Regions from separate parts of the Marinilactibacillus sp. GCM10026970 genome, predicted to be linked through region 1. Evidence: riboswitches for the same ligand, from Rfam matches in the RefSeq annotation. Region 1 holds a riboswitch; each other region holds the start of a gene.
What was found. Region 1 has a riboswitch for thiamine pyrophosphate ahead of ACFP65_RS08790 (3-oxoacyl-ACP reductase). Riboswitches for the same ligand answer to the same signal wherever they lie in the genome.
Positions count from the first base shown of each region.

Region 1 (10,380 bases):
TAATTAATACGTCATCTCTTTTCCACAAAGGATGATCTTCTGGAAGTGGCTCTTCGTGTAGTACATCTAATCCTGCATAAGCCAGTTTTCCATTTTCTAGTGCATCAATTAGATCGTCCGTGACAACGGATCCACCCCTACCAACATTGATGAAAATTGACTGTTCTTTCATCTCGCTGAATCGTTTTTTATCGAAAAAGTCTTCGGTTTCATCTGTAAGAGGTAAGATATTGACCACAACGTCCGCCTGACCGATCGCTTTTGAAAGATCGTCTTGCGTATGTTGTTCGTCCATATGCTCTGCATGATCGCCACTTCGGTTAATTCCGATTGTTTTCATATCAAAAGCTTTCGCTAGTTTTCCAATTTGCTTACCTATTTCTCCTGTTCCAACGATCATAATCGTTTTTTCTTCAAGTTCAATCAAAGTCTCCAGTTCAGACCATTCAGCGTTAAGCTGCGCTTTTAAAGAGTGGCCAATTCCTCTAGTATAATTCAAAATCATGGCCATAGTGGATTCTGCAATACCTTTTGCATGAATTCCACTTGAATTGGTTAAGACAATCTCTTGTTTCTCGAGTTCTTCAAGGTCCAGATAATCTATTCCTGCAGAGGCTGTTTGAATCCATTTGATCTGATTTTTATCGTTATTAAGTAGTGTTGTTCCTTGATCTTTTTTCCAACTATACAGAATTTCAATATCTTCAATGGCATCCGCTTCTTCTATTGAACGAACAACCTTATGATCTGGTGCTATTTCTTCCACCCGTTTTTGATGTTCTGGCTGAAGCTCTCTTAATGCTAAAATATATTTTGACATAGATTCTTCCACTCCTTTTTTCTATTATGACATAGGGAGCTTCAAATTTCTATTATCCGCTTCTTAAGAAAATACGATAAAAAAAAGACATTGACCTTTTAGAGCGTCAATGTCTTTAAGAGACCAATTTTAATTTAGAGTTTAAATACCTTTATTTACATTTTCGTAGTTTCCAGAAACAGAATTCAGTTTTTCAATGGAGTCATTTTCAAGGTTATAACGGTACATCCCAATCATGTTCGACCATTCTACGCCGTCTTGTTCCATTGACTCTCTTGCTTCAATTGTTACCCACTGATCATCTGTTTTATTCACAAAGTAAGAGTAGGTTTCATTCGATAATCCTAGTCTTCCAATTAGTTGATTAAATGCATAATCTTCCGCTTCTTCGTCAGTAGCAAATTTATTTTCTGGTTCAGCTTCTGTTTCTGTCGTTTCTTCTGAGTCTGTTTCTGAATTCGAACTTGTTTCTTCTGCTTTCTTATCCTGAGCAGATAACCAGCTTCCCAATTCTTCATCTGTTGCAGCTTCGATAGACTGACCTGTTTCAGCTAAGTATTTTTCTGCAAGCACGGAAGAACTACGCTCTGTCTGATACTCAGTTTTGTCAGAAGAGGTTCCCGCTACTTGTCTTGCTTGTTCCGCTTGAGCGAGCGTGACTTTTTCTAAAAGTCCTTCAGCTTCAACCTTAATTGCTTGATATTCTGTTAAATCTTCTTTAAGTAAAACAGATAACGTTCCAGCTGATTCATCCAGCTGCTCATTATCAAATTGTGCTTGCGCCTGATCTAATTCAGCTTGATACGCGACTGCTAGATCATCCGTTTCATCTACTAATTCTGTTGTTTCAGTAGTCGTTTCTTGTTCTGTTTCAGGTGCCACTACGGCTTCATCATTATCGTTACTACATGCAGCTAGCGCAGCCCCAACAGTTAAAAGTGTGATTAGTTTCGTCCAGTTTTTCATAAAGACTACCTCCTTCATTTGACTATAGTATACTGTATCTTTTTTAAGAATACTATAATTGTCTTAAATCTCGTGGTACTCAGAATAAATATCCCTTTTAGGCTGTCCTCTTAAAATAGACACTTCTTTTATTGCCTGCTTGCTATTTAACCCATCTAATTCCATTAATTTTTCGACATGTTCTTTTACAGACCAATTCTGCCATTCCACTATTTCTTGGTCTAAAATCGGATCAGCATTCCCCTCAAGAATCACACAGAACTCTCCTCGAATTTGTTCTGCTTGTGCCCAGTCAGACACTTCAGAAACCGTTCCTCTAATAAATTCTTCATATCTTTTCGTTAACTCTCTAGCTAGAACAATCTTTCGATCTGAACCCATGACTTTTTCAATTTGTTCCAGTAACGCTTTTAATCGATGTGGCGATTCATAAAAAATGATGGTCTCTTGGCGCTTATTTAGTGTTTCCAACTCAGTATGCAAATCTTTTTTCTTCCGCGGTAAAAACCCATGAAAGTAAAACGGTTGGGGTAAAATGCCAGAAGCAATGAGTGCTGGCAGTGCAGCATTTGCTCCCGGTAATGGGACGACTGCAATCCCCACTTCAATAGCTGCCTTGACCAAGTCAACACCTGGATCGCTGATAGAAGGCATACCCGCATCGCTCACCTGAGCAATCGTTTCTCCAGCAATCATTCTTTCAACCAGTTTTGGTGTACGCTCCTGTGAATTGTGTTCGTGAAAACTAATCTGACTTGTCTGAATTTCAAAATGATTCAATAATTTCTGTGTATTTCTTGTATCTTCAGCAGCAATTAGATCTGCTTCTTTTAGCATTCTGATGGCTCTAAACGTCATATCTTCTAAGTTACCAATCGGTGTCGGTACTAGATATAGCATACCTGTTTCTGTTTTCTCATAACTCTTTTGCGTCTGCATCAACTGCATCCTCTCTTCTTACAATCTTACATCGGTCTTGTTGACTAAACGGCAAACTCACTCCGTTCTGTTTTAAATACCGTTCTTTGCTGATCCTTGTTCGTTTTTTAAAGGCTGCTTCGGCTTTTGTCGCTGCACTTCTTGTTGGATGAATCTCAGCATAAATCATTTTAAGAGGGCGTCTGTAGGCTGGTTTTGTATATTTCGCACCCGTACCAGAATTATGTTCATCCAGTCTTCGTTCTAAATCTGTAGTATACCCACCATAAAATGAACCGTCTTTGCAATGTAGTACATAAAAATAGCTATTCTTCACTTCTTTCGGCTCCATAAATCATCCTTCTCACTTCAGGTAAATATTGGTCATTTTGATCAAACACAAATAAAGGCGGGAGCACAGTGAAGCCTGTTTCTTTTCCATTTTTAATGCCTTCAATCAATATCATGTTTGCTTCTTTATGTTCTTTAGGATAGACAAATCGCACTCTTTTAGGTGCAAGATTAACGGCACGCATAGCGTCTAGAATTTCTAGAAACCGATCCGGTCTGTGTACAAAATAAGCTTTTCCTTTTGTCTTAAGTAAAAATGCCGTTGCTTTCATCATTTCACCTAAAGACAAGTGAATCTCATGTCTGGCAATCGCAAGGTTTGTGTTTGGATTCTGAAGGCTTTCTTCTGTCACTTTAAAATAAGGCGGGTTACACGTCACGACATCCACTGAATCATGTCGAATCAGTTCTCTGACTTCTTTAACATCCGCATGTTTCATCATTACTTGTTCCTGTAATTGATTCAATTCAATACTTCTATTTGCCATATCCACAAGTCTTTCTTGAATTTCAACCCCAGTCACCGGACTAGCCGTCTTTTGACTAAGCATGAGTGCAACTGCACCGTTTCCAGAACAGAGATCAACAATTTTAGCACGATTATGCTTGGGTACTTGAGCAAATTCTCCTAATAATACGGCATCTAGTGAAAAAGAGAAGACTGAAGGGCTTTGTATAATTTCTATATCGTATTGCATCAACTGATCAATACGTTCGTCATCTTTAAGTAAGTCTTTCAATAGCTTAGCTTCCTTATCTATCAGTTTCTTATAGTATACCAAAATTTTCTAGTGAACATTACCCCGAACAAGTAAAAAGCTACACCCACTAAGGCGCAGCTTTTTACTTCTCATCAATAAAATGATCAAACACTTTCTACACATTATTTATTTCTTAATTCATTGTTAATCCGCTGTCTACAACAATATTCTGTCCCGTGACACCTCTGGAAGCCTCAGACCCTAGGAAAACAACGACTTCCGCTACATCTGCTGGTTCTGTCACGCGATTTAGTGCAGAACTTGCTGCAATCAAATCAAAGACTTCTGGCGTAGTAACTGCACTAGCATCTGTTCGTTCTAACAAGCCACCAGACACCATATTAACTGTGATTTGATCTTTTCCGAGTTCTTTCGCCATATTCCTAGTAAATCCTACGAGTGCCGCTTTGGCCGTTGTGTATTGGTGATAGGGGACTACGGGATTTTGAAATAAGTTTGTACCTATGTTGATTATCCGACCGTATTGCTGTTTTTTCATTTCAGGAAGGACAGCTTGAATCGTGTTTAAGGCAGACTGGACTGTTCCTTGAAGCTGTTCATTATAATTCTCCCAAGTCAATTCTTCCACTGTTCCTTGGGTGACTGGATTAAATTCAAAATTGATTAAAGCATTGTTGATGACGATATCAATTGTTCCAAAATGTTCTGTGGCTTTTTTTACCATAGCTTCTACTTGCTGTTCATCTCTAACATCTGCCTGAATGGCGATTGCGTTGTCTTTTCCAATTTCCTCAATAACTTTAAGCGCCTTTTCTTTGTTTTTAAAGTAATTGACTACTACTTTATATCCTTTTTCACCAAACTGTTTCGCAATCATAGCTCCTAGTCCTCGACTTGATCCTGTAACTAAAACGGTTTTCTGTTCACTCATTCCTTGCCCTCTTTTCGCTTTTTTGAATAAACAAAAAACACCCCTTCTCTGTCTTAAGCAGACAGAAAAAGGGTGTGGGTTCATTTACAATCTTAATAAAGCCTTCTCAAAAGAGAGTGCTAGAGTCAAATCATCATTCCACTTTTCCTACGCTGGCTTTATCCAGATCAGGTCCTAAGGGTCAGGTTTCTACCTATCTCAGCCTCAGCTTTTCAACAAGAAGCTCCCCTAGTGGTCTATTGTGTATTCAATTACATAAATCATATCATATGCTTTTAAAATAATATACTGTATTATAAAAAATTGCTCATCCCGATGCGCATCTAAAGTACCTGGATTAAATTGCCTTAGAATTGACAAAAGCCCCTCCCAATTAAGGGAGCGGCTCTCTGATTAAAAATAAATGACTTATACAGTTAATTCGTGCTAAATTACTATTCAAATTATATGACTGAGTTTCTCATTTAAACAACACAGTCCCTACCTCTACTGTGTCCTTACAACTCTATAGTTGCGCCAGATCGATTAAACTTCGTTAAAACGATTTTATATAATACTTCATATTTATTCTTAATGTAGTTACATTATACCATACATTTAAAAATAATCAATTCGGACGGTTCGGGACGAATAATAAAAAAGGTTTATCTTAAAGGTTATTTCATCCAAAACTATTCTTATATTAAAATTAAGAATTTGTCACAGAAAAAAGCCAGGCTATAGAGCCCTGGCTTTTTCGGTCGTTAATTGATTATTTTACTTTTTTTCTATTTGATAAGAAGATACCTGTACCCATCAATGTTAGGACCCCTCCCAGAAGCGCGATTCCACCATATTGTTGGAATCCGGTTTGCGGAAGCTTAGACTGAGACTGATTCGTTTTTACTGGTTTAATGACTTCTGGATCAGTCGTCAGTTTTGTGATCACATTTGAGTTCAGCCCTCTATTCGACTCTTGGTTCAGAACTGGTTTTGGTGTTTTAATGATCAATTCTGAATCTTCTGTCGGTTCAGTAATAATGAGCTTACTATTTGTTGCTGTCGCTAAAACCATTTCTGGTTTATCTACTGTCTCAGGTTCGATTTCAAATTCAATCGGGATATAAGAAATGTCATATCCTGGTGGCGCCTGAGTTTCAATAAAGTGGTATTCCCCTGGTGCTAGGCCATCAACTTCTACTTGACCATCTGCATTCGTGACTATATCGGCCATCAGCTCTGTACCTGACTGATCAAATAAGGTGAAAGCTGTCTCTGCTAATGTAATTGTCGCATCTGCTGAATCACGTTTAGTCAATAAGACTGCACCTTGGTAATTTGTAAATTCTCCTAAATCTGTAACAACAGGTTGTCCACTTGACGAATCTTCAATAATGACTTCTACTTCTCTAGTATTTCGAATATATCCTATGACTGGTTGTGTTTCTCTAATAATATAATTTCCTGGTGCAAGTTGTGCGAAGCGAACGATCCCCTGTTCGTCTGAAACGACCTCTTGCTCAACATCTAAACTATCTGCATCGAATAAGGCAAATGTTGCGCCCGGTAAGGCTTCGCCTGTTTCTGTTACTTTACTTAATTGTACTGTACCTTGATAGTTTATAGCTGCTACCTCAACAATAACGGGTTCTGATTTTGCTACAGATTCGATTTCGAATTCAACTGGTTCTGTATTGAGTACATAACCAGTTGGCGCTTTTGTTTCTACGAATTGGTATGCGCCTGGAGCAAGAGTGTTTACACTCAACACACCATTTTTATCCGTTATTAATCCTGTTTCCAGAACAAATCCAGCTACTGTTTCCAAGCGGAATTCTGCTCCTTCAAGTACCGTTTCTTCCGAAGAATATTTCGTTAACCTAGCCGTTCCTTGATAATTCGGGAAGTCTCCTAAAGTCATCACACCTGGGTTTCCTGCATGATCGGCTTCTACTGTGAAGGCAATTTGCTCCGTATTTAAAACATACCCGTTTGGTGCTTTTGTTTCTTTCAGGTAATAGGTTCCCGGTGCGAGCCCTTCTGCACGGACGATCCCATTTTCATCAGAGATCAGGTCTGTTTGAACCACTAAATCCGACTCATCCACGATCTGGAATATCGCCCCTGGAATCCCCGTTTCTTGATCTACTTTTGCAAACTGAATACTTCCTTGATAATTCTCAAAGCTAGCGTCAGCAATAACTTCAACCGGCTCTTTTAAGCTTGATGCTTCTATTGTGAAGTCCACTGGCATTGTATTTAAAATGTAGCCATCTGGTGCTTTTGTTTCAATGAAACGATAGTCTCCCGGTGCTAAATCACTAACTGTGATCAGACCATTAACGTCTGAAATAAGAGACTCACGGATCACATTTCCTGCCTGATCTAATAAATCAAATGTCGCTTCACTTAAAATTTCTCCGGCTGCATCCGTTTTAACTAGACGCGCTTGTCCTTTGTAATTGATAGCTTCAACACTTTGGACATTTGGTGTTCCTTCTGCTAGTGCATCAATCGTAAAAGTGACTTCTTCTTCATTTAAGATATAACCTACTGGTGCTTTGATTTCTTTGAACGTGTACGTTCCTGGAGCTAAACCATCGACTCGAATTTTTCCTTCAGAGTTGGTCGTTAAAGTTTCATGAATCATTTTACTGTCTTGATTCATCAAACTGAACACGGCTTGTTCCAGTGGTTCGTCGTTTTTGCTAACCTTCGTTAATTCGACAGAACCTTGATAGTTGACGGCGTTTACTGATTTATTTAGTGGTATAGCATAAGCCGTTGGATCAATCGTAAATTCAATCGGTTCCGTATTCAGGACATGTCCTGCTGGTGCTTTCGTTTCAATGAATCGGTATGAACCCGGTGCTAAATTAGCTACGGTTAGTTCTCCATTTGCCCCAGTGACTAATCCTGATTGAAGGGCTTGTCCATCAATTGTTTCTAAGCGGAATTCTGCTCCTTCAAGGACTGTCTGATTTGCAGACTGTTTCGTCAAAGTGACTGATCCTTTGTAATTATGGAAGTCTCCTAACGCCTGAACCCCAGGGTCTCCTGCGTTTTCAGCAGCGATGGTGAATTGAATGCGTTCTGTGTTACGAACGTATCCTACTGGTGCAGCTGTTTCTTCCAGGTAATAAGTGCCTGGTGCAAGTTCGTCTGCACGCACGACTCCATTTGCATCAGAAATCAGAGTTGATAAAATCACTTCATCTCTATCATTGACGATCTGGAAAATCGCTCCTGATATACCTATGTTGTTATCGACTTTAATGAACTGAATGCTCCCTTGATAGTTCATAAAACCTGCATCAGCCGTTACTTCAACGGGCTCCCCAAGTGCTGAATCCACAATCGTGAAACCTACTGGTGATGTATTTATGATATATCCTTCTGGTGCTTGTGTTTCGATAAAATGATACTCTCCCGGAGCTAAGCCATCTACTAAAATTTCACCAGTAGTTGTTGATTCTAAGTTATTTTCAATCACTTGATCTTCACTATCTACTAGATCAAACACTGCGCCGCTTAGTACTCTACCTGTCTGGTCTGTTTTTACTAAACGAACGGATCCTTGATAATTGATTGCTTCAACTTCTTGTAAAACCGGTATTCCTTTACTTTCAGGATCAATTGTAAATTTCACCAATTCGTTATTCACAACGTACCCCTCTGGTGCTTTGGTTTCTCTGAAGAAGTAGTTATCCGGTACTAAACCATCAACTCTTATTTTGCCTTCAGAATCAGTTGATAAGTTCTCTTGGATTACGCCATTTTCTTCGCTTTCCAAAACAAACTCTGCATTTTCTAGTAACGTATCATCTGCACTTATTTTAGTTAATTCAACAGATCCTAGATAATTGATTGCTTCAACCTCTACTGTGCTAGGTTCTGATAACGCCGATGAATCGATATCAAATGTAATTGGATTCGTGTTTAAAACATAGCCTGCTGGTGCATTTATCTCAACAAAGCGATAAGAACCTGGCGCTAATCCATCGACTTGTAGTTCTCCATTTTCGTTTGTTCGTAAATCTGTGTATAAGACAAATCCACTGGTCGTTTCTAAACGGAACTCTGCATTTTGTAGTAAGGTTGAATCTGCTGCTCGTTTTGTTAAACGAACGGATCCTTGGTAATTTTGGAAATCACCTAGCGACTGAATACCAGGATCACCTTCATACTCAGATTCCACTACAAACGTAATGGCTCTAGAATTCACTAGATAACCATTTGGTGCCTCTATTTCTTGTAAAGAATAGCTACCCGGAATTAGTCCTGTAGCTCTAACGACACCTTCGCTATCAGAAGTTACCGTTTGAACAACATCTTCTTGATCATTGAGAATCTGGAAAACCGCTCCTGGTAAACCAACATTGTCATTTCCGATTTTTACAAATTGAATATTACCTTGATAATTAATAAAGTTGTTATCAGCGACAACCATTTCTGGTGCTCCACCTGCTGAGTTTAATATTTTAAAATCTATCGGTTTTGTGTTTCTAATGTATCCTTCTCGTGCTGATGTTTCGATAAATTGATAATCCCCTGGTGCTAAGTCATCGACTTCAACTAGACCATCATCGTTTGATATAAGGTTACCTTCTTGAAGTTCACCATTACTGTTAATAACCTCAAATACTGCTCCAGATAAAGTTGTTCCAGAATTAGAAGTCTTGATCAGTTGGGCACTACCTTGATAGTTGACCGCTTCTACTTTAATTAGAGCTGGCGTTTTATCTGCTTCAGCTCCGACAATTACCTTAATAAGATCTTCGTTAATAAGATATCCTGTTGGTGCTGTTGTTTCTCTGAAGTAATAAGTTCCTGGTGCTAGGTTACTTACTGTAAGTTTACCATCTGGCTCAGTTATCAAATCTTCTCGGATAACAGATTGATCTTCTGTTTCCAGATTAAATACAGCTCCTGCAAGTTTGTTCCCTGAGGCATCTACCTTTTCTAGTTCCACAACACCTTGATAATTGATTGCTTCTACATTAAGAACTGATGGTTCGCCTTTAGCTTCTTCTTTTATATTAAAGGTAATGGGTTCAGTATTTAAAATATAGCCTTCCGGTGCTGCCTTTTCAACAAATCTGTAAGCTCCTGGAGCCAAGTTTTCTACGATAATGATTCCTTCATCATTTGTTCGCAAATCACTTTGTAATAGGTTTCCTTCAGAATCTTCTAAATTGAATACCGCACCCGTTGTGATTGGTACTTCTTCAACGGATCGTTTAGTTAATTGGACCGTTCTTTGATAATTATTGAAATCAGATAGTGACTGAACTTCTGGTTCGCCTTCTGCTGTTTCATCAATTATGAATTCTACTCGTTCCGTATTGATCAAGTAACCTGCTGGCGCCTGAGTTTCTTCAAAATAATATCTTCCCGGTGCAAGATCTGTTACTTCTACTTTTCCATCTTCTTGAGAGATGATGACTTCTTGTACGACATAGTTTTCATCATCTGGATTCAATTCTGCATTCACTACTCGGAATTCTGCTCCAGATAAGGTTTGAGTTTCTTCGTTTGAACCACTGACCTTATTGAATTCAATAGAACCCTGATAATTAACGGCTATTAACGTTTTTAATTCAGGCACTCCGTCAGAAATTGGATTAATCGTAAAGTCTATAGATTCTGTGTTTCTGATATAGCCTTCTGGCGCTGTTTTCTCCACAAATTTA
Region 1 covers NZ_JBHSUL010000027.1:275,315-285,694, forward strand. The annotation lists gene ACFP65_RS08765 (NAD(P)-dependent oxidoreductase) at 1-820, opposite strand, end outside; gene ACFP65_RS08770 (hypothetical protein) at 962-1,786, opposite strand; gene rsmI (16S rRNA (cytidine(1402)-2'-O)-methyltransferase) at 1,850-2,725, opposite strand; gene ACFP65_RS08780 (GIY-YIG nuclease family protein) at 2,703-3,056, opposite strand; gene ACFP65_RS08785 (tRNA1(Val) (adenine(37)-N6)-methyltransferase) at 3,031-3,753, opposite strand; gene ACFP65_RS08790 (3-oxoacyl-ACP reductase) at 3,950-4,708, opposite strand; TPP riboswitch at 4,835-4,948, opposite strand; gene ACFP65_RS08795 (SpaA isopeptide-forming pilin-related protein) at 5,460-10,380, opposite strand, start outside.

Region 2 (10,380 bases), on a different contig from region 1:
GTTTCTACTTCTGCATAACTCAAACCTACATATTCTGCTTTTTCAGCCATTCCATCTTCTCCTTATATACATCACACTAGTAAACACCGTTCCTTTTATAGCATACGCGATTCTTTTTTATTTAACCTCAGACTAAAGCCTGAGTTCACTCTTTCTTTAAGTTTCTTTAAATTTCTTTAAGTATACCTATCATACCGATTCCACTACAGGCTTGTACAAAAAAACGACCCTTTAATGGTTAAAAGGATCGCTGTCTTGGTTATTTATTGGTCTTTTTGCCATCGTTCTTTTCGGTAAGCCATTTCCCAAAAAGCATATTCCAACTCGCTACTGAGGACAAAAGCTTCCATCATCTGTGCTTGTTCTTCAGGTAGGCTCTCCTCATACAGTTCATCTAAAATCGCTCTTTCCAGTTGTACATGTTCTTGCGCTTCTACGCCCGCATATGTTTCGATCCATCTTTGATAGATTGGAACAGAAGACTGCTTGGTGATCAATGTATCTCCTAATTCTTGGTACAACCAAGCGCATGGCAGCATACTCGCAGCTGCACTATTGATTGTTCCTTCAAGCAGTTGTCGGTACATATGTGATACGTAGTGATAGGCAGTTGGTGCAATCGGTGTAGCACGGACTTCTTCGTCTGTGATACCGAGTTCAGAGAAAAACGTTTCTCGAATCGCAATTTCCCCTAATGCTAAATTTCCCGCATTTTCTACGAGTAAAGCTTTTAATGCTGGATGCGTCGTTTTCTCAGCAATCAGTGCGTAGAGTTCGCTGAAATGCTTCAAGTAATAATGATCTTGAATTAGGTAATAACGAAAAATTTCCGAATCCAAGGTCCCCGCTTGCAATTCTGTGATGAAAGGATGATTAAAACTCCCTTCCCATGAGGCAGAAGCGGCTTTCTTGGCGTTAAGTGTAAAAGACATGAAACTCTCCTCCAGTGATATACTATTTAAACTATTCGTTCTTATTAAGACTCTATGATTTCTACTACCGCTTTTTTAAGTCGTTGTGTTTTCTGAGCGACGTCTTCGGCCAGCATCAATTCTGTAACAACAGAGACTCCGGCAATACCTGTGTGACGCAGTGAATCAATATTATTTTCCTTGAGTCCACCAATCGCTACGATCGGAATGTTGACGGATGAAACAATTGTTTTCAGCGTCTCAATAGATGTGCGCTGGGGATTTTTCTTTGTCTTGGTTGGATAGATTGCACCAACGCCTAAGTAATCTGCGCCAGCTTTTTCTGCTTCTTTTGCGCGTTCAACATCTTTTGCAGAAACACCTATTATTTTATCTTTTCCAATCAGTCTGCGAACGACTTCTACTGGCAATTCATCGTCACCAATGTGAACACCCGCAGCATCAACCGCTAGGCAGACATCGACTCGATCGTTGATGATCAAAGGAACGTCAAAACGGTCTGTTAGGTCTTTCACTTTTTGAGCCAGTCTATAAAAATCGTTTGTCGTTGCTTCCTTTTCACGCAGCTGCACGAGTGTTACGCCATTTTCACAGGCGGTTTTGATCACAGTTAAAAAGGATGCTTCGTCAAAATCGTATCTTCCAGTTACAAGGTAAAGGGTTAATTCTTTCATTTTTCCCATCCTTTCACGGATTGGTTCCAGTTTTCTTTCAGTAACAGTGATAGATGGTTTAATGTTTGAAAGCGGAAATCGGCTAATCCTTTGCTTTGTGTTTTAGCTTTTTCACCACAAAGGTTAAAATAGCTGACTGCGCCAACTACGGCATCGAATGAATTTTGACCGTCTCCTAAGAGTACCGCGATTAGTGCTCCAACAATATCACCGGTTCCTGTGAATCGATCGAGTTCCTCGACACCATTGGAAAGCATCACAGTACGGTCCAGCGACACGACGACATCTGTCGGTCCAGTTGCTAGAAAAGTTGTGTTAGGATAGTATTGGCTCATCTCTTTCAGGGCGTCAATCAATTCGTTCAGGCTTTCTTCTCCCTGATCCAGTTCGTTTCCGTCAACACCTCGTCCGTGGCTCGTTAGTTCACAGAAGTTTCTAAGTTCTGAAGTGTTTCCTTTTACGACAGTTGGATGATTTTCAACTAGCGCAAGGCTCACTTGATTACGGATATCACTAACGCCGTAACCAACTAAATCAACAACCGTCGGCTTCTTCGTTTCATTAGCATAACGGCTTGCTTCCAGCAGACTAATCTGACGTTTTTCTGAAAGATGGCCAAGATTCAAAAGCAAAGCATCCGTTTGAGTAAAGAGTTGTTTAAACTCTCTCGGGTCATCTGCCATAATCGGTTTAGCCCCTACGTAAAGCAGCGCATTCGCCATAGACTCACAAGTGATTTCATTGGTAATACATTGTACTAATGGAGCTTGTTTTAATGGAAACTGAGTTGAAAGGTCATGATTTAACGCCATAAAGCGGACCTCCCATAAACAATTTTTGAGTCCGTTTGAAAGTAGACGTTTCTTTTAATTTGACTAGTACTAAAAATGCCATCACAGAACCAATCAAAGTCGCCCCAACAAATCTAGGCGTGTAAATAAACCAGTACAAACTTTGTTGGCTACCGGTAAACCAAACCATCACGGGATAAGAAAGTAGTGAACCAATGATGCCTGTTCCGATAATTTCACCCGCCATCGACCAGTACATATTCCGGCCGAATTTATAAAATAGTCCCGCTAAGAAAGCCCCAAATACAGCCCCCGTTAAAGCAAGCGGTGGAATACCTAAAAGTAACATACGGATCAGGCCGCAAATCAGCGCCATCAGCGTTCCATAGAGCGGACCAAGTAAAACACCCGCAATAATATTCATGACGCTAGACATGGGCGCCATTCCTTCGATTCGCATCAATGGTGACAACACCACGTCTAGTGCAATCATTAATGCTAGTAAAGTCAATCTGTGGATTCGATTTTTTTCCACGTAAAAAAACTCCTTTCTGCGAAAAGCAAAAGGAGTGCGGTCTGAGACAGACGGAGTCATACAATCAGAATAAAACGATTGCATAAAATCCGTCTACAACTACATTTCCCTGCGCCAGTCCTAACTGTATCAGGTTCAATGGGTATAATCTCAGCTAAATAGCACCCCAAATGTTCTTTTCAATTGATTAGAGTATAGCATACTTTTTTTGATGGGACTACAGGCTTATAAATAATTGTAGGATTCTCGCCCATTTAACCTTTTTTAAATTAATTTTCAAGAAAATTACGGTATACTAACGGTAACGATCCCTCACTAAACGAATGGACTCAAAGGCGGTATACGTATGAACATGAATCAAGAAGTACTGTTAGCGAATCTCTATAACCTGATCCTTAATCCAGCGACACGTGATTGGGAACGTTCTTTGCTGTCAGAGACAAAAGATCGCCTGGATGATGGAAGAAGTGTGGAGAGTCACCTTTCAAAAATTGAGGCCGATCTACGTCCTTTGGCGCTAAGAAGTAATCTCACACCTGACGTAATGGACTTTTACAATTTAATCACCGGTAATTTAAAAATAAAAACTTCATTTGATATAGATGGACACACCATTGACGATGAGAATAACCAGGATAGTGCCATTTTTGCGGGTGGTTGTTTCTGGTGTATGGTAGAACCGTTTGAGACACGAGAGGGCATTCTATCCGTATTGTCTGGCTATACCGGCGGACACGTCGATCACCCTACTTATGACCAAGTCAGCGGAGATTATACAGGACATGTAGAAGCTGTGGAAATCATTTTTGATACACGTATCATACAATATGCCGACCTTGTCGAACTTTATTGGCAGTTAACAGACCCTACCGATGCACATGGTCAGTTCGCAGACCGTGGTGAACGTTATCGCCCGGTTATATTCTACCGAAATGAAGAACAGCACAAAATTGTCATGGAATCCAAACAGCGTGTAATCGACTCGAACAAATATACAAAACCAATCGTTACTTCAATTGAGCCAGTCAGTACCTTTTGGCCTGCAGAAAACTATCACCAGCAGTTCTATAAAAAGAATCGTAAACGCTATAAAAGTATGGAACAATCTCGCCGTCAGTTTTTGTTTTTTCAGCGACTGCGTGGGAAAGTACACGCTAAGCTTAACGGATTCAATAAACAAAAATGAAATAAAATGATTAAACATGTCTTTACAAAACAAAAAGTACTGCAAAAGATTACTTTCTTATGTAGTACTTTTTTGTATGATAGACTTAAAATTTTTCTTCAGTATAATTTTTAAACTGATCCAAAATAGATTGCCATCCCTCTTTTTGCATTTCAAGAGAATATTCACTTTCTGCATCAAATGTTTCTACTACTTCGGTTTGGTTATTGTTTCCGTTAAATAAAATGTTCACTTTTCGATTATCCTCTAAAGTATATGCGATCGTTTTGTAGGGATCTACTTCATCGTAAATACCGGCAAAGTCGAATCCAGCACTCCCATCTTTGGCTTCCATCCGTGAAAGAAACTGCCCGCCCACTCGCAAATCATTATCTGCTTTAGTCGTATGCCAATCTTCTGAAGCCTGATTCCACTTCATAATATGCTCAGGTTTTGTCCAGCTCTTCCACACATCCTCTACACTTCTATTTATCGTTGTCTTAATGACTATTTGCTGCGGATGTTTCTCGTTCACTTTTCATCTTCCTTTCTATCTGTTGATTTTTTTATCATTGTACTCTTTAAGATTAGTTTAAACAATCTATTTTCTTCTGATATTTTCAGAGTATTTTATCGTTTCAACTGCTCTCATCATATACCTAACCGATATATTCGCCCCATAGAAAAAGAACCCCAACGAATGAGGTTCTTTAAAGATACTCCTTAAATTTGGTCTTCAGTATTCACGATTGAATCGTCTTGTTTCGACTTTCCTCCACGCTCGTACACTCTAGCTTCTAAACCTTCATCTTCTAGGAATTGACCGAAAGGAATAAGATCTTGTGCTTCATAGCGTTCTTTGAACTCGTTGATTTCTTCTTCTGAATAAAGTTTTGGATCTAGTCTCAGACGTTCAACCGGTATCGGACGATCATTACTGATTTTGACGTCAATCACTACTGTACGTCCAGATTTTTCCAGATCCACCGCTTTTTGGAACGTTTCTTCTAACTCGCTGATTTCTTTGACGGTAAACCCAACCGCACCTTGCGCTTCACCGATTTTAGCATAATCAACAGATTGAAAATCCACGCCAAAGTAATAGTGGTTTGTATCTTCTTGTTCCGCTTTGATGAAGGCATACTCTTCATTGGAGAAAACAACATGGATACTGGGTAATTTATGTTGAACGGTTGTGATAATGTCATGCTGCACCATCGCAAAGGCACCGTCACCAGTCAAATCCCACACTTGTCTATTCGGGAAGGATTTCTTCGCTGCGATAGCCCCTGGAAGCCCACTTCCCATCGTTGCAAATACGCCTGACGTTCTCCACATATTTTTCGGTGTCATTTTCAAATGACGAATGGAAGTTTGAGTGGTATTCCCAACATCTGTAGAGTAAATAGCATCTTCATCTGCCACGTTGTTGATCGCGTTGTATGCCTGATAGACCTGTAATTTACCTTCTGTTTTCTTCTCAAGCTTATCAATATAGGCTGCCCAGTTTTTAACGTTGTTTATATTGGCACGGTACCATGCACTTTCTGGTTTTTCAGAGATCTTATCTGTGATTGAGCGAATGGCTGCTCCAGCATCTCCTAAAATAGCAACATCGACCGGATGTCTTTTTCCTAGTTTGTAGGGATCAATATCGATTTGAATGAACTTATCAATATGATCAAATACACCTGTTACCTCAGTAAAAGGATAGTTACTTCCTGCAAACAATACGACATCCGCTTCTTCAAATACTTCTACTGCTGGTTTTCGTGCAACACGGTTTGCGGATCCCAGTAAAGCTTCAAAGTCATGTGGGAAGTTATCATAGTTTAATCCCGTGATGGCAACTGGTGCTTTCAACTTGCGAGAGAGTTCCATAACTGCATCGCCATTTCCTCGTGTTCCGATTCCGGCATATATGACCGGGCGTTTTGCATTTTCCAAGATTTTAGCTGCATCTTCAATATCTTTTTCATCTGGTATGGAATACGTTGGTGTACGACGAGCATTGGCAGATGAATACCAGCCTTCATCATCCATTTCAACCCACCCGAAACTTACGGGTACTTCTACAGCCGCTATACCTTTACGGCTAATCGCTGTACGAATCGCTTCATCAATCACTTTCGGTAACTGTTCCGCGTATGCTACCCGGCGATTATATATCGCCACATCGGCAAATAGGGGATTATGATTCATTTCTTGAAAGGCATCCATATTGATTTCATTTTCTGCACGTTGACCGATAATCGCTAACATCGGTACGCCATCTTCTCTAGCATCATATAAACCATTCATCAAATGCGTTGCCCCAGGTCCACCTGAACCAAAAACTACGCCGATCTCTCCACTGAATTTCGCCTGCATGGATGCTGCGATCGCTCCGACTTCTTCGTGGCGCACTTGAACAAAGTCCATCTTCGTTTCTTCATGTTTCAATGCATCCATCCAAGAGTTCAAAGACCCTGCCGGTAATCCATAGATTTGTTTGACGCCCCAGCTTTCTAATACCTTGATTGCTGCGACGGCTGCTTCGATTTTCCCATTGTTTTCAGTCATGATTTGCTAATCCTCCTACTAGTTAATGTTCCCGGTTAAGTTTATCTTCTCAAACATTTGCTTATGCATTCTCAAGATACACCTACTAAGTCAATCATTCAAAGATTACGGGCTGAGAGCATGTTAACTACTTATATTTAGATTGACAGTTCAAGGTACAAAAAAAGAACCTTACGATAAGGTTCTCTTAAATAGTGATCAATATAGTAATACCACCTTATTTCCTCACAAGCGTAACACAAGGAAGAGCTCATACTAATTGACGTAGGCTAAAATTATCTATCTCAAAAATACAGTCAGCAAATTCTTCAATAGAATCATTATGGCTTGTAAAAATTAAGGTTCTTTTCGGATTGCTTGTCATATACTCGTCCAATAGAGTTAACACATTATTTCTACTTTGTTTATCCAATGCATCAAGTGGTTCGTCTAATATTAGAAATTCAGGTTCATCCATTAATGCTTGAATAATTCTCATCTTTTGCTTCATACCTAATGAATAGGTTTTATATTTTTTATCTAAATCTTTGCTTAAATCTAATTTTTCAGCAAGATTTGCAATCGTTTCTTTAGTAGCTACTTTTTTAATAGAAGCTAAATACGTTAGATTTTCCATACCTGACCACGATTTCATAAAATCAGGAGCATTGATAAAAACGCCCGCATTCGGAATAAAATCATATTTTTTACCTAGTTGATTTTCGTCAACAGTTATAGCCCCACTTGTAGGTTTAGAAAATCCTACTACCATTTTTAAAAGCACGCTTTTTCCAGAACCATTAACGCCAGTTATTAAAGTCTTTTTCCCTGATAGAAAAGTAGCATTGATATCTTTTAGTATGTACTCTCTTTTAAACATTTTATTCACATTTTCCAAATGAATCATAAAATATCCTCTTTTCTCAAGTTTATATATAATAGACAACCTACAGTAGGAATGGACAAAAGAAATAGAACCAGTAAACTTTTTAAATTAACTACTATATTTGTTACATAAGTTAATAAGTGTAGGTTAAATATTATTTCTATATTCACCAAAACTAAAATAATTACCATTAATTCTAAAAACAAGAGTTCTTTCTCTTTAGCATGTAACTCTACTATACAGTATAAAATATATATCACTATGATCACTCTCAATATCCATATAAATCCATTTGTTATATCCCAAAATTTAATAGAATCCAGAATAAAGGAATTCATAACGAAAGCCATAGAAACAATTAAAATATAAGATATACTGAATGTTTTAAATAATAATAAAATCAATAATTTAAATTGTTTAATAAAGTAGATTTTTTTATTTGTTCTATAAAGAACCATCTGCATCATAGAGTTTACATTCTCATTTTTTTCCAACACCATATATATATTAATCGTTAAAAAAATTAGACTCATAAAAAGGTACGTTGGATTTATTGCTGATATTAAATATCGGTCAAATGTATTTACTTCTAGACCCACTATGGACAAGTAATCTCCCAAATATAATGGCTCTTCAATTATAATTTTCAAATAAATCATAAACAACAACAGTATAAAAACTTCGAAAATCAGATACTTCCTCATATTTCTACTTTTCTTGTTTTGAAGGAAGTTGTCAACAAGATAGCTATGGTAATTGTTATCATAGCAACAAAAAATGCAATAAAACTTTGAACACTATAATAGTTTGGATCAGGTGCCAATGTAGAATACGTTGGCGCTTCATAAAAAGAAAATTTTTGATGTATACCCGCAAACGGATTTAAGTACTGATTGGCACCAATATTTATCATATTGTATGCATCTAATAAAAAAAATATAGTGAATATCCATTTAGAAGTCCCAAAATAAAGTTTAGTCCAGATAATTAGAAAACTATACACCGTTATCAAACTAAAATAAGATATCAGTATCATCATAGATTCTATAAAGTTAACATTACCTCCTTGTACAAGAACCAGAATATTTCCAACGATTATTAAAACTAAACAATCAATTATGCTACTCTCAGCAATTTTAATCAATTTCCAATTGAAGTATTTACCTTGTGATTCAAATCGAGATAATTCTGTTAGTAGCATATCTTTTTTATTACTATTCATTAACGCATACAGCACTAATAAAAAAACATAAAGTAAAATCCAGAAAAGATGTCCCCAATAGTCGGTTCTACGGCTCTAAATGCAAAAGAAAATATAGTCAATAATAATATAAGACTTATTAAATGTTTACGATATTTCAAAATCACCATATCTAGTTTCCCTCCAGATAAATATCAATCCAAGAATCAAAGGCAAAGAATTTATTAATAAAATCAAAAACGAGTTGATAGTATAAAAATCTCCTAATGACATGAGAACAGTAGGATTTAAATAGTAACCAATTTCTAAATTTAATGATATAGCAGTCGAGCCTACTACAGTTAAACCAAAGTAGTACAAAAGCGGTCCCGCAGTGTAATACTTACTATTCTTTTCACCTAGTAAAGATAGCCCTATTCCAAATATATTATATACAAAAGGCATATAGAAAAATTTAATGAAGCCTTCAATAAAAGTATACGTATAAACATGATCAGAGTAAAAACTCTCACCAAACCAATCTGCAAAAAGTGGTCTTGTAATTCCTTCATCAAAATTAGATCCTATTAAAAGAATACACGATAACCAAAAGATCATAAAGCTAATTAAAAAGGCCATGGAATAAATTAATGAGGTAATAATAGCTTCTTTCCATAATATTGGTTTATAAATACCCTTTCTGTTATATATAAACATGTTTACCGTTTTATGTCTTTTCAAAAAATCAATCGCTGTAAACGCTCCTATGAAAGGAATTAAAAACTGAAATAGAAATGTTCCAAATACTATTGAGTAATCAAAAGTCCACTCTGTTTCACTAATACTCTTAATGAAAAAATCAAGTGAACCATTATATGAATTAATTAATGAATCTCTATAAGCTTCATTAGTTATGTATTGAAAAGTAAAAATAAAATTGTCTGAAAGCACTGATATTATCATAACGATATAGACTGCTATCGCTATTGCAAAAAAAACCTTTAACCTTTTGTATGTTAATAGCATAATTTTTTCCTTTCATAAACATTAAGAGACAGAATGATCTACTCACCCTACCTCTTATGCTTAACAAATCTAAACTATATTTTTATTGGATTAAGGAGTCCAAGAACCAGTAACTTTAGTTGTCGGATTACCCAAATGCTCTCTATGAGCTGCTAAATGTCCTGCAGCCTGTAAAGTTAAGTTCGTTGTTGATACACTTGTATTCTGTTTATAGCTAAAGTTTTTTTGTCCTTTTCTTTGTCCATCTTGGTATATTCCAAACCACATTTTGTGATCAAGATAATTTGAGGTTTTCCAATTAACAGGAATAGTACGTCTACTAAATCTGTTGTCACTAGTTGACACTCTGTTATAAGTGTATCCAGCAGTACCAGAAAAATTGGCAGCTTGTACTGAAGTCTTTCCTGAATTAATTCCAAATAAAGCTAATACTGCCTCTAAAACTAATTTAATAAAACGTTTCTTCGGTTTTATTGCAACCCTTTTATATTATTGGATAATCATCTAGACGGACTATAACAATTTATTATAATAAAAACAATATTCTTTAAAAACTTTACTTTTTATTAACGCTTTCAATACTTAAAATTTACTTTATCTCAATTTAAGTATATTGTTAAATTCTATCCTTTTAAGACACCCTATCTAGT
Region 2 covers NZ_JBHSUL010000013.1:13,963-24,342, forward strand. The annotation lists gene ACFP65_RS05030 (cation-translocating P-type ATPase) at 1-50, opposite strand, end outside; gene tenA (thiaminase II) at 264-932, opposite strand; gene thiE (thiamine phosphate synthase) at 977-1,615, opposite strand; gene ACFP65_RS05045 (hydroxyethylthiazole kinase) at 1,603-2,418, opposite strand; gene thiW (energy coupling factor transporter S component ThiW) at 2,402-2,932, opposite strand; TPP riboswitch at 3,022-3,111, opposite strand; gene msrA (peptide-methionine (S)-S-oxide reductase MsrA) at 3,279-4,118, shown strand; gene ACFP65_RS05060 (SRPBCC domain-containing protein) at 4,204-4,632, opposite strand; gene spxB (pyruvate oxidase) at 4,821-6,659, opposite strand; gene ACFP65_RS05070 (ATP-binding cassette domain-containing protein) at 6,910-7,545, opposite strand; gene ACFP65_RS05075 (hypothetical protein) at 8,225-8,746, opposite strand; gene ACFP65_RS05080 (hypothetical protein) at 8,873-9,730, opposite strand.
Region 2: another riboswitch for thiamine pyrophosphate. It lies ahead of thiW (energy coupling factor transporter S component ThiW); the one in region 1 lies ahead of ACFP65_RS08790 (3-oxoacyl-ACP reductase).

Region 3 (10,380 bases), on a different contig from region 1:
TTACCCTCCGTTTTTACGAACGAAAAAAACATCAAACTTTCATTTTATTCGCTTTAATATTATTTAACTGCTTACTTTCTATGTAATCCGATTATAACATAACAATAAACGAACTTTAATCACAATTTCAAGTGGTTTCTCTATTTACTTTTTTTGTATTTACGCGGTATAATCGCCAAGTAACTTCAATTTATTTATCGACATTATTCAGTATATTTCGTAAAATATAGTTAGTTCGTATAAAAGGAGGCTATACCTTGAAAATATTAGATAGAATTGCATTAGGCATCCTGATACTCGGAGGCATTCATTTACTACTGATCGGATTAATTGGTTTCAATACTGTAGAACTTGTCTTCGGTAGCCCAGAGGAGTGGGGAACGCGTATTGTCTATATCGTCATTGGCTTAAGCGCACTATGGTGTTTCAAATACTTCTCATTCACACCAAGAGGCGGCAGCAGATTAAAAGATCGATAGCATCCTTTCCCTCCTGAAGTTGGCGTCATTAACGATTATTATAAATTAAAAAGTCGAGTTATTATAGTTGATTATAATAACTCGCTTTTTTTATGTTCTCTCTATTAATTAATTGAATCCATTATCTGTAAAAAACGATTCCCGCAAGTACAAGTAATACTCCTACAATCAAAGATACAACACTTCCGATGACATAGATACTGTTATACCATAACCAGTATTTTTCTTGTTTCTTATTGGTTGTCTGCTGATTTCTCTTAAGTTGCTTTGGATATTTCAGAGAAATCCCTCCGTACACGATTAATGCAAGACCTATTATAATTAGTAACCCCATTTTATACCCTTTCTTTCACCTGTATCTAGTCACTCATTTCAGATGGGTAAATCTTCTCTACCTTTGCCTCTGAAAAAATCTCTCCACTGATAAAAGTCAGCATCCAACCCTCTTAATAAAATTTCTGCTGAACCTACATTAGTTGCTAATGGAATTTCGTAAACATCACTTAACCTCAGTAATGCCGAAATATCCGGTTCGTGCGCTTGTGCGGTTAGTGGATCTCTTATGAAGATGACAAGATCCATTTTATTGTCTGATATGTATGCACCAATTTGTTGATCTCCACCTAGTGGTCCTGATTTGAATCGATGAACATCTAAGCCTGTTTCTTCTATTATTCGTGTGCCGGTGGTTCCCGTTGCAAATAAAGTATGTTTTTCTAATATTGCCTTGTAGGCCGTGGCCAGTTTAATGATGTCTTCTTTCTTCTTATCGTGAGCAATTAATGCAATATTCATTCTGTTCACTCCATCCTATTGGTTTCAGACTGGTCATACTTTGTATCTTCATTTATCATAACATATCTTATCGGCTAGAGAATACCATGAGAAACAGCATTTAGTATAAGCATTAGATTTGCACCCGTTCTACATGCGCGATACACTAAATGTAGATAAACTAATAGGAGGAATTTAGACATGGGTAAAAAAGTAGCAACCGTTATGACAAAATTATTTGAAGATGTAGAATTCACTTCACCAAAAGAAGAACTCGAAAAAGCAGGTCACGAAATCGTAACGATTGGCTTTGAAGCAGGCGAAACCGTTGAAGGTAAAAAAGGAAAAGCTTCTGTTACAATCGACAAAAGTATTGACGATGTTTCCCCAGAAGATTTCGACGCTTTACTCATACCTGGTGGATTTTCACCCGACCAACTTCGTAAGGATGAGCGTTTCTTGAATTTCACACGTGCATTTTCTGAAAATAATAAACCAATTTTCTCAATTTGTCATGGTCCACAACTACTAATCAATGCTGAAGTTGTAAAAGGAAAAGATATTACTTCAGTCTCTCAAGTAGCAATTGATCTTAAAAATGCCGGCGCAAACTTCCGTGACGAAGAAGTCGTTATTGACGATTCTGGTTTAATTTCAAGCCGTACGCCTGAAGATTTACCTGCTTTTAACAAAGCTATGGTGAACGCGTTACAATAATTACGGCTAGCTGAGGAAATTATTATTTTTCTCAGCTAAAACCTTAACTGATTTTAAGGATACGTACAAAAAATATTGTTAAACTATCTATAGTGTCAAATTATAAAACACTTTTCTTTTCTCCCCCTAATATTGAATGTTTTAAAGTGGCCCCCCACTTTATCTTGTTCTTTTGAAAAGAAACTTATTCTATATGAAGCTGAACTTTCTTTCTCCCCTGATTGAATTGTATACATTGCTGAATATAGAAATATAAGAGACTAGATATGTCTCAATTTTAAATTGAGGTTGGAATGCTTTCCTTCCTTAAAAAAATCCCATTAGGATTCAGCGAACTTTCGCTTTTTCCTAATGGGATTTTTTTGTCTACTTTCTTAATTTTCTGTTCGGTAAGCCCAGTGATTTGTCGGTCCATGACCGTGCCCCACCTGCTCCAGTGGATTAGATATTGCGGCTTGGATGTAAGCTTTAGCTGTCTTGATGGCTTCTAGCACTGAGTGGCCTTTTGCAATTTCAGCCGCAATACATGCTGAATACGTACATCCCGTACCGTGAGTATTTTTCGTGTCAATTCGGGGGGTGGATAGCCATACTTCCTCTCCAGATTCAAGCAGTATCAAATCAGAGGCTTTCGGATCATCCAGCGTATGACCACCTTTTATGATGACAACTTTACTCCCCGCTTCTTTTAACTGATAGGCAGCTTTAAGCATATCTTCCTTGTTTATTATCTCAATCCCTGTCAACGCTTCAGCTTCTGGGATATTGGGTGTGATGACATCTGCTAAAGGAACCAGTCTATTTTTCATCACTTCGATCGCAGTAGATGCCATTAAGGGATGTCCTCCCTTTGCGACCATGACCGGATCAATGATCAGTGGGGCTATTTTATGGTCTAAAAGTTTGTTTGCAATGAGCTCCATATAATCCCCATTAACAAGCATGCCTGTTTTAATCGCTGACAAGTTGAAATCACTGAAAATTGCATCTAATTGTGCTTCAACCATTTCAAGCGGCACAGGATGTACTCCATGAACCCCAAGTGTGTTCTGAGCCGTGACCGCCGTTAATACGGATACCCCAAATACGTTTCTTTCTTGAAAGGTTTTCAAGTCTGCTTGAATTCCTGCTCCACCACCACTATCACTGCCTGCAATCGTCAATACTTGTTTAGTCGTCATTTTCTCACCGCTCCTTGTGCACCGAAGACTTTTTCGATTGCTATGACCGATAAAAAGGTGGTTTTTTCTATTATTTGTTGCGCTACTGTTTGAAAATCGTTCTGTTTTATCATTTTGCTCATCCCACTCTCTAGACATTTTAAGACACAAAAAAACTCTTCCAAAATTGATAGAAGAGAGTCGGTTCACACTAAATAAGAATACAGATAACTTGATCTGCCATTCATCATGATCACTTCCCTCCGCTAGCATTACCTAGTTCAGGTTAAGGGTCAGGTCTTACCTTTCTCAGCTTTCGCGATCAGTTTGGTTGGAGGGTTTTGTAAATCCTCGATCTTTACTGAAAGCTCTATGCTCCCCTAGTTCTTTTAATTTAACGATTTCATTATATCAGTTTGGTACCGAAAATACCATATGCTTAAGCGTTGACTATTTGTTTCATTCCTTTCTATTTTTTACGATTTTTTCATCTGTTCATCATACCTTCTTCAAATTTGTTTTCTATACTATGTTCATACCCACAACAACCAACTTATTTTTCAGGGCGATTACTCCTCCAAGTAATCGTCCGTCTCCTTTTTAGCCACTTGCATCTGCAGGTGGTTTTTTTTGTTTTTTTTGACTTTACTGATCAGTTTCTTTGACAGTAATGCTTAAGGCCGATTTCATTCTTGTTGATGGCTACATTCAAAGTTAGGAAATCACGTAATCTGTGAAATAGTATAATGAGAACGATCGTCACGAAAGGTTCATCGTACATTTGATTATAGAAAATTTCTCCTTAAATATATTCTTTTAGTTTATTCGTTCCTACCATGGTGAAATGTGTTTCTAGCACTTTTCGTATGCTTTTTGTTGATGTTTGTTTACCGCACCAGTCATCGATTTGATTTGTAGTCACCTTACCTTCTGGAAACAAAACTTGATATTGTCTAACACTTTCTAATATAGCTGATTCTAATGGTACTTTATGCCCACAGGTCAGACAACTTTTCATTCTAAGACCGCTCGACAAGGAAAGCGTATTGCAGTGCGGACAGACAACCCCTTTTTCTAACTGTTCATAAGGGTATTCGGGCGTAGTTTGTTCATGCTGATTCTGAGTCTCCTGTCCATCCACTAGTATTTCTGCCAGTTGTCTGTCTTTTTGGGATGACATTTTAAGCTGATCGTTTATTTTGATGAGGTGGGTTTCAATTTGTGTGGGGAAGATAAAAGAATCGGTGGTACTGGCATTATAAAGGGTAAATGTGGGATGAACAAAGACGACGTGTGCTTGAATTTTATGTTTGAAATGTGTTTCTCTGATTAGGTTAGTGAGGTTTTGTTTGGTTCTGGCTAGCTGGATAGTAGGGTTTCTGATAATTTTTCCGGATACTGTCGATAATCCTTCGTTGGTCAAAATGTAATCACCCGAATAATTTTTGATTTCGTAAAGATGGATTGTTCCTCCAGAAATCACTAAGGTATCTATTTGAAAAGTACTTCCACTATTTTTTAATAGTAAATCATTTAGTATCAAAGCGTCACTGGTTAGATGTTTAGCGAGTAGGGTATCAAATTGTTCCTCCCCTGTATATCCTTTTTCAAGGTTCCATAGTAGTCTTCGGTCAGATTCCCTTAACGTAGTTCGTGCATTCAAATAGATGAGCTTTTTTAGCAAATCTGGCTCTTTTCTCTGATTCTTTACTATAATTGTTATCACCTCATTATTGATACTGATGAATGCTTTGGAATCTAATGAAAATTCTAAAAGTTATTGATTTTGAGGATAAGCTACAGCCTATTTTTCTTCATATAATGAGTTTCATTTTAATAAGAAGTTACAATTATGAACATAGTCCCTCTCGTTGACTTCCCACCTTGCGAGAGGGACTATCTGGGCTTTTCATTCCCTCTCGTTGACTTCCTACCTTGCGAGAGGGACTATCTTGACGTTTCATTCCCTCTCGCTGACTTCTGACCTTGTGAGAGGAACTATCTAGGCGTTTCATTCCCTCTCGTTGACTTCCCACCTTGCGAGAGGGACTATCTTGACGTTTCATTCCCTCTCGCTGACTTCTGACCTTGTGAGAGGGACTATCTAGGCGTTTCATTCCCTCTCGTTGACTTCCCACCTTGCGAGAGGGACTATCTTGACGTTTCAGTCCCTCTCGTTGACTTCTGACCTTGTGAGAGGGACTATTTGGGCGTTTCATTCCCTCTCGTTGATTTCCGACCTTGCGAGAGGGAATGTCTTAATGATTCGTGCCAAAAATATAGGTTGGGTCCTTGAAAATGAAAAAAACAGCCGCTGCCGGCTGTTTTCCTTTTTAGGCTATTTGGTTTTTGACGATTTTGCCGTCTTTGATGACGAGTTGGATTGTTTCTGCGTTAGATAGGCTAGTGATATCATCTAGGGGATTTCCTTTGATAACGACAAGGTCTGCTAATTTACCTTTTTCAAGTGTACCGAGTTCGTTTTCCCAGCCTAGGCATTCTGCAGCTGTCTTAGTGGTCGCAACAATCGCTTCCATCGGTGTCATGCCGCCTTCGGTCATCAAAGCGAGCTCGCGTAGATTGGTTCCGTGAGGCATGACGCCTGCATCCGTCCCCATTGCGATTTTAACGCCTGCTTTGTAAGCTGCGGTAAAGCTCTTTTTGTGTGCTTCGATGGCATCTCGAGCTTTTTGAACCGCAGAATCCGGCATCCCTGCCTCCTCAGCTAATTCCAAAACGGCAACAGGCGCGAGTAGCGTTGGGACCAGGTAAGTCCCATGCTCTTTCATCAGTTCAATCGCCTCGTCATCTAGGAAAATTCCGTGCTCAATTGAATGAATCCCAGCTTTGACGGCTTGCTTAATGCCTTCAGCTCCTTGAGCGTGTGCCATGACTTTGACACCTTTTCTAAAAGCGGCTTCTTCAACGATGACTTGTAGCTCTTCAAATGAAAACTGAGTGAACTCTGGGTGATCGGTTGCACTGAGCACACCACCGGTTGCATGGACTTTGATCACTTCTGCTCCGGCGCGCAACATTTCTCGTGTCTTCTTGCGTACTTCTTCTACGCCGTCTGCTTTTCCGTCTGGCATTCCAGGGTAGTTAGCCTGGAGCAATTCAACGGTTTGCCCGGAAGTTGTGTATCCATCGCCATGCCCGCCGGTGATGGTCAGCGCATTGATACTAAGCTGCATTCGCGGACCCTCCACGATACCGTCTTCGACTGCTTTCTTGACACCGAGGTCTGTTCCTAAGGCGTCGCGCACAGACGTAATCCCTGCATTGAGTGTATTGCGCATATAGTCGATCGCTTGATAAAACATGTAAGAAAAAGGTGTTTCCAATCTATTTTGCACGGAAGAATATTCCATCATCAAATGGACGTGGGTATCGATAAATCCTGGAGCGATCGTTGCACCATCGACATCGATTGTTTCGTCAACAGTCCCATCAAAATCCGCAGCGTCTCCCACAAACACAATACGGTTCCCGTCAATGACGACCGTGCCTTGTTCCATTGGCTCGCCCCCATTACCATCTATCAATAATCCATTCTTAATCATCGTTTTCGTCATGTCATTCTCCCCTTAGCTATTAAATATATTCTATTCTAACCTAAGGATTTTCCAATTACTACATTGTGATGAAAAAAAGATGAAAATTTTATCATTTAAAAACCTGCATTGCTTTCAATAACTCCTGAACTTGTTCTACATCCTTATCCCCGCGACCTGAAATCGTCAGAATAATCGAATCTTCTTTATCAAATTCTGGTGCCAGTTTCTTCGCGAGCGCCACTGCATGCGCACTCTCCAAAGCCGGTATGATACCTTCTTTTGAAGATAGCAATTGGAAAGCTTCTAGTACTTCTCCCTTGGACACAGTGTAGTATTCTGCACGTTCACTTTCTTTTAAATAGCTATGTTCTGGCCCAATTCCTGGATAATCTAAACCAGCCGCAATGGAGTACGTTGGTGCTGGCTCACCATTCTCGTCTTGTAACACCAGCGTTTTAAATCCGTGAATTTCTGCTGGCATCCCGTGTGCCATCGTAGCTGCTTCTTCTGGTTCCGCTCCGATCAAACGTACTTCTTCTTCATCAATGTAATGAGCAAAAGAACCAATCGCGTTACTCCCGCCGCCGACGACTGCGATAACTGCTGCTGGAAGCTTACCTTCTTGTTGGATGATTTGACGCTTTGACTCCTCGCTGATGATAGATTGAAAATGTCTGACGATCGATGGGAAAGGATGTGGTCCAACAGCCGAGCCCAATAGGTAAAATGTGTTCTCATAATTTTCTACAAGATCCGCTAAAGCGACATCTACTGCGTCTTTTAGTCTACCTTGCCCCTTTTCGACCGGTACGACTTTTGCACCCAGCAGTTCCATTCGAAAGACATTTAACGCTTGTCTTTCGGTATCGAGTTTGCCCATGTAGATGGTGCAGTCCATGCCAAACATTGCGCAAGCTGTAGCTGTCGCAACGCCATGTTGGCCGGCGCCGGTTTCGGCGATGATTCGGTGGGCACCCATACGTTTTGCGAGTAAGATCTGGCCAATAACATTGTTGATTTTATGCGCGCCCGTGTGGTTCAAGTCTTCTCGTTTCAAGTAGATTTTTGGACCGTTAAAGGCTTCTGTTAATCTTGAAGCAAAAGTGAGTGGATTTTCTCTTCCAACGTATTCTTTTAAAATGTCTTTGAATTCTCTATTAAAGTCCGCATCGTCTTTGTAGTGTTCAAATTCGTCTGCTAGGCGGCTGAGTACTTCATTAAGTGCTGGCGGTACAAAACTTCCACCGTAGTTTCCAAAATATCCTGCTTGATTTGTCGCCATTTACTCCACTCTCCTTTTTATATTTAAAGTACTGCTGTCAGGTTTTCTTCTTCAAATAATTTTAGTAAGTCTTTTAAAGTCATTTTTTCTTTTTCTTTCTGGTTTAAGTCTAGTGTGATTTTTCCGTCTTTCATAACAATTAAACGATTTCCATATTTAAGTGCATCTTCCATCTGGTGGGTGATCATCATACACGTCAATTGTTTTTCTTTGATGATTTGATCGGTCAGTTCCATCAGCTTTCTGGACGTTTTTGGATCTAGTGCTGCGGTATGCTCATCTAATAGTAATAAATCCGGTCTGGTCATCGTTGCCATCAGTAAACTCAACGATTGACGCTGTCCTCCGGATAGATTTCCTGCTGGTGCATCGATTTGCTTTTCAAGTCCATTTCCAATAGTTGCACAAAGTTCGATAAAGCCAGGCTTGTTTTTTCTAAGACTTCTTGATTTCAAAGTCTTTTTTTCTCCTCTTAACTTCGCCAGCAAAAGATTTTCCGCTACCGTCATTCGCGGTGCAGTTCCCATTTTTGGATCTTGAAATACTCGGGAAATTAAAGTCGCTCTTTTTTCTTCTTTCCATTTCGTCAGTTTCTTTCCGTTGAGTTCAATCGTGCCTCCAGTTATTTCTGTGGAACCTGTAATACCATTAAACAAAGTAGATTTTCCAGCACCATTTCCACCAAGAACCGTAACAAATTCTCCTTCGTTCAATGTGAAGTCTACGCCGTCCAAAATGCGATTATCTATATCGCCTTGATTGGTAATCACTTTTGTTAAGCCTGTAAGTTTCATTAAATGACTCATGCTCTTTCTCCTTTTCCAATGATCGTCCCAAGTCCAAGAGAACGTCTGATTTGTGGAATCATTAAACAAATTGCTAGAATCACTGAACTGAAGATTCGGATATACGTTGTATCAAAGCCTAATTGAATCACGCCTAGTAACAGTAACTGATACAAGACACTACCGATTACGATTGTGCATAAACGTTCTCCAAGTTTCATGTCTTTGAACATGACTTCTCCAATGATCAAAGAAGCCAGCCCAATGACGATGACACCCGCGCCACCATTTACATCTGCATAACCATTGTTTTGTGCGACTAGCGCACCTGCTAAAGCAATGATACCGTTAGAAATCATCAAACCGAGTATTTTCATATTATCTGTACGAATGCCTAACGAACGCGCCATATCTTCATTATCTCCGGTCGCAATAAAAGCTTGTCCTAGATTCGTATAGAAAAATGTCAGAATCAGACTGATCAAGATAACCAAAACAATCATCCCTACAAAAACCACATCGTAGTAATTTGGAAGTCCTTCAAAAAAATCAAACAGACGACGCTGGTTCAGTAGATTCAAATTCGGCCTTTTCATAATAAACAGGTTCACAGAGTGCAGCCCGGACATAACCAAAATTCCTGCTAAAATAACCGGTACTTTCCCTTTTGTATAAAGCAATCCCGTTGCCAGCCCTGCGCCCATTCCCGCTAGAATCGCTAAGATAATGGCCAAAATTGGAGAAATACCAGAAACAATTGCCGTAACGGCCACTGCCGCTCCCAGAGGAAAAGAACCTTCTGTTGTCAGATCAGGAAACTTCAGAATTCGATATGTCAGATACAAACCAATTCCTAGTACTGCCCATAAAAATCCTGATGAAATTGCTGAAATAATCATATTATTGTCCTCCGTTTTCTGGTTCGATGATGACACTATTTTCTAAAATCTCTTCAGGAATCGTAACACCGATTGCTTCCGCTTTTTCAACATTGATCAGTTGTTCTCCACCTAAAGCAATATACACTGGAAAGTCTGCTGGATCTCTTCCATCTAACACTTCCGCAGCCATTCTGCCTGAATCGACACCTAGCTGTACTTGACTAATTCCAATCGTAGCCAATCCACCTTGAGCAATCATCAAATCTACTGTCGGAATGAGTGGCATATTATAGCGATCTGCTTCGCTGACAACCGTATTGAAGGCACTCGCGATTGTATTATCTGTTGGCAGGTAAATCACATCCACTTCTCTGGACATGTTCGCCACCATCTGCTGAATCTCGTTCGTATTAGAAACTGTGTAAACTTTTAAGTCCAGACCCGCATTTTCAATCGCCACTTGAGCACGATTCGCTTCGGCTCTTGCATTGTCTTCTCCAGAGCTATAAAGCATTCCAACCGTTTGAACCTCTGGTAAAATGTCTGTCATCAATCTTATTTGATCCTCAACGGGTGCTTGGTTTTTCACGCCGGTCACATTCCCACCCGGAACTTCTTCTGACTCGACTAAGCCTGAACCGACTGGGTCTGAAACAGCAGCCATTATGATGGGAATATCACTGGTCGCATTTGTCAGAGCCTGACTAGCGGGTGTCCCGATTCCAATCACGATATCTGCCCCATC
Region 3 covers NZ_JBHSUL010000009.1:26,841-37,220, forward strand. The annotation lists gene ACFP65_RS03180 (DUF378 domain-containing protein) at 258-479, shown strand; gene ACFP65_RS03185 (hypothetical protein) at 601-813, opposite strand; gene mgsA (methylglyoxal synthase) at 852-1,274, opposite strand; gene ACFP65_RS03195 (type 1 glutamine amidotransferase domain-containing protein) at 1,455-1,970, shown strand; gene thiD (bifunctional hydroxymethylpyrimidine kinase/phosphomethylpyrimidine kinase) at 2,345-3,151, opposite strand; TPP riboswitch at 3,372-3,522, opposite strand; gene ACFP65_RS03205 (nuclease-related domain-containing protein) at 3,933-4,814, opposite strand; gene ACFP65_RS03210 (metal-dependent hydrolase family protein) at 5,464-6,705, opposite strand; gene trpB (tryptophan synthase subunit beta) at 6,797-7,969, opposite strand; gene ACFP65_RS03220 (ABC transporter ATP-binding protein) at 7,993-8,775, opposite strand; gene ACFP65_RS03225 (ABC transporter permease) at 8,772-9,653, opposite strand; gene trpX (tryptophan ABC transporter substrate-binding protein) at 9,655-10,380, opposite strand, start outside.
Region 3: another riboswitch for thiamine pyrophosphate. It lies ahead of thiD (bifunctional hydroxymethylpyrimidine kinase/phosphomethylpyrimidine kinase); the one in region 1 lies ahead of ACFP65_RS08790 (3-oxoacyl-ACP reductase).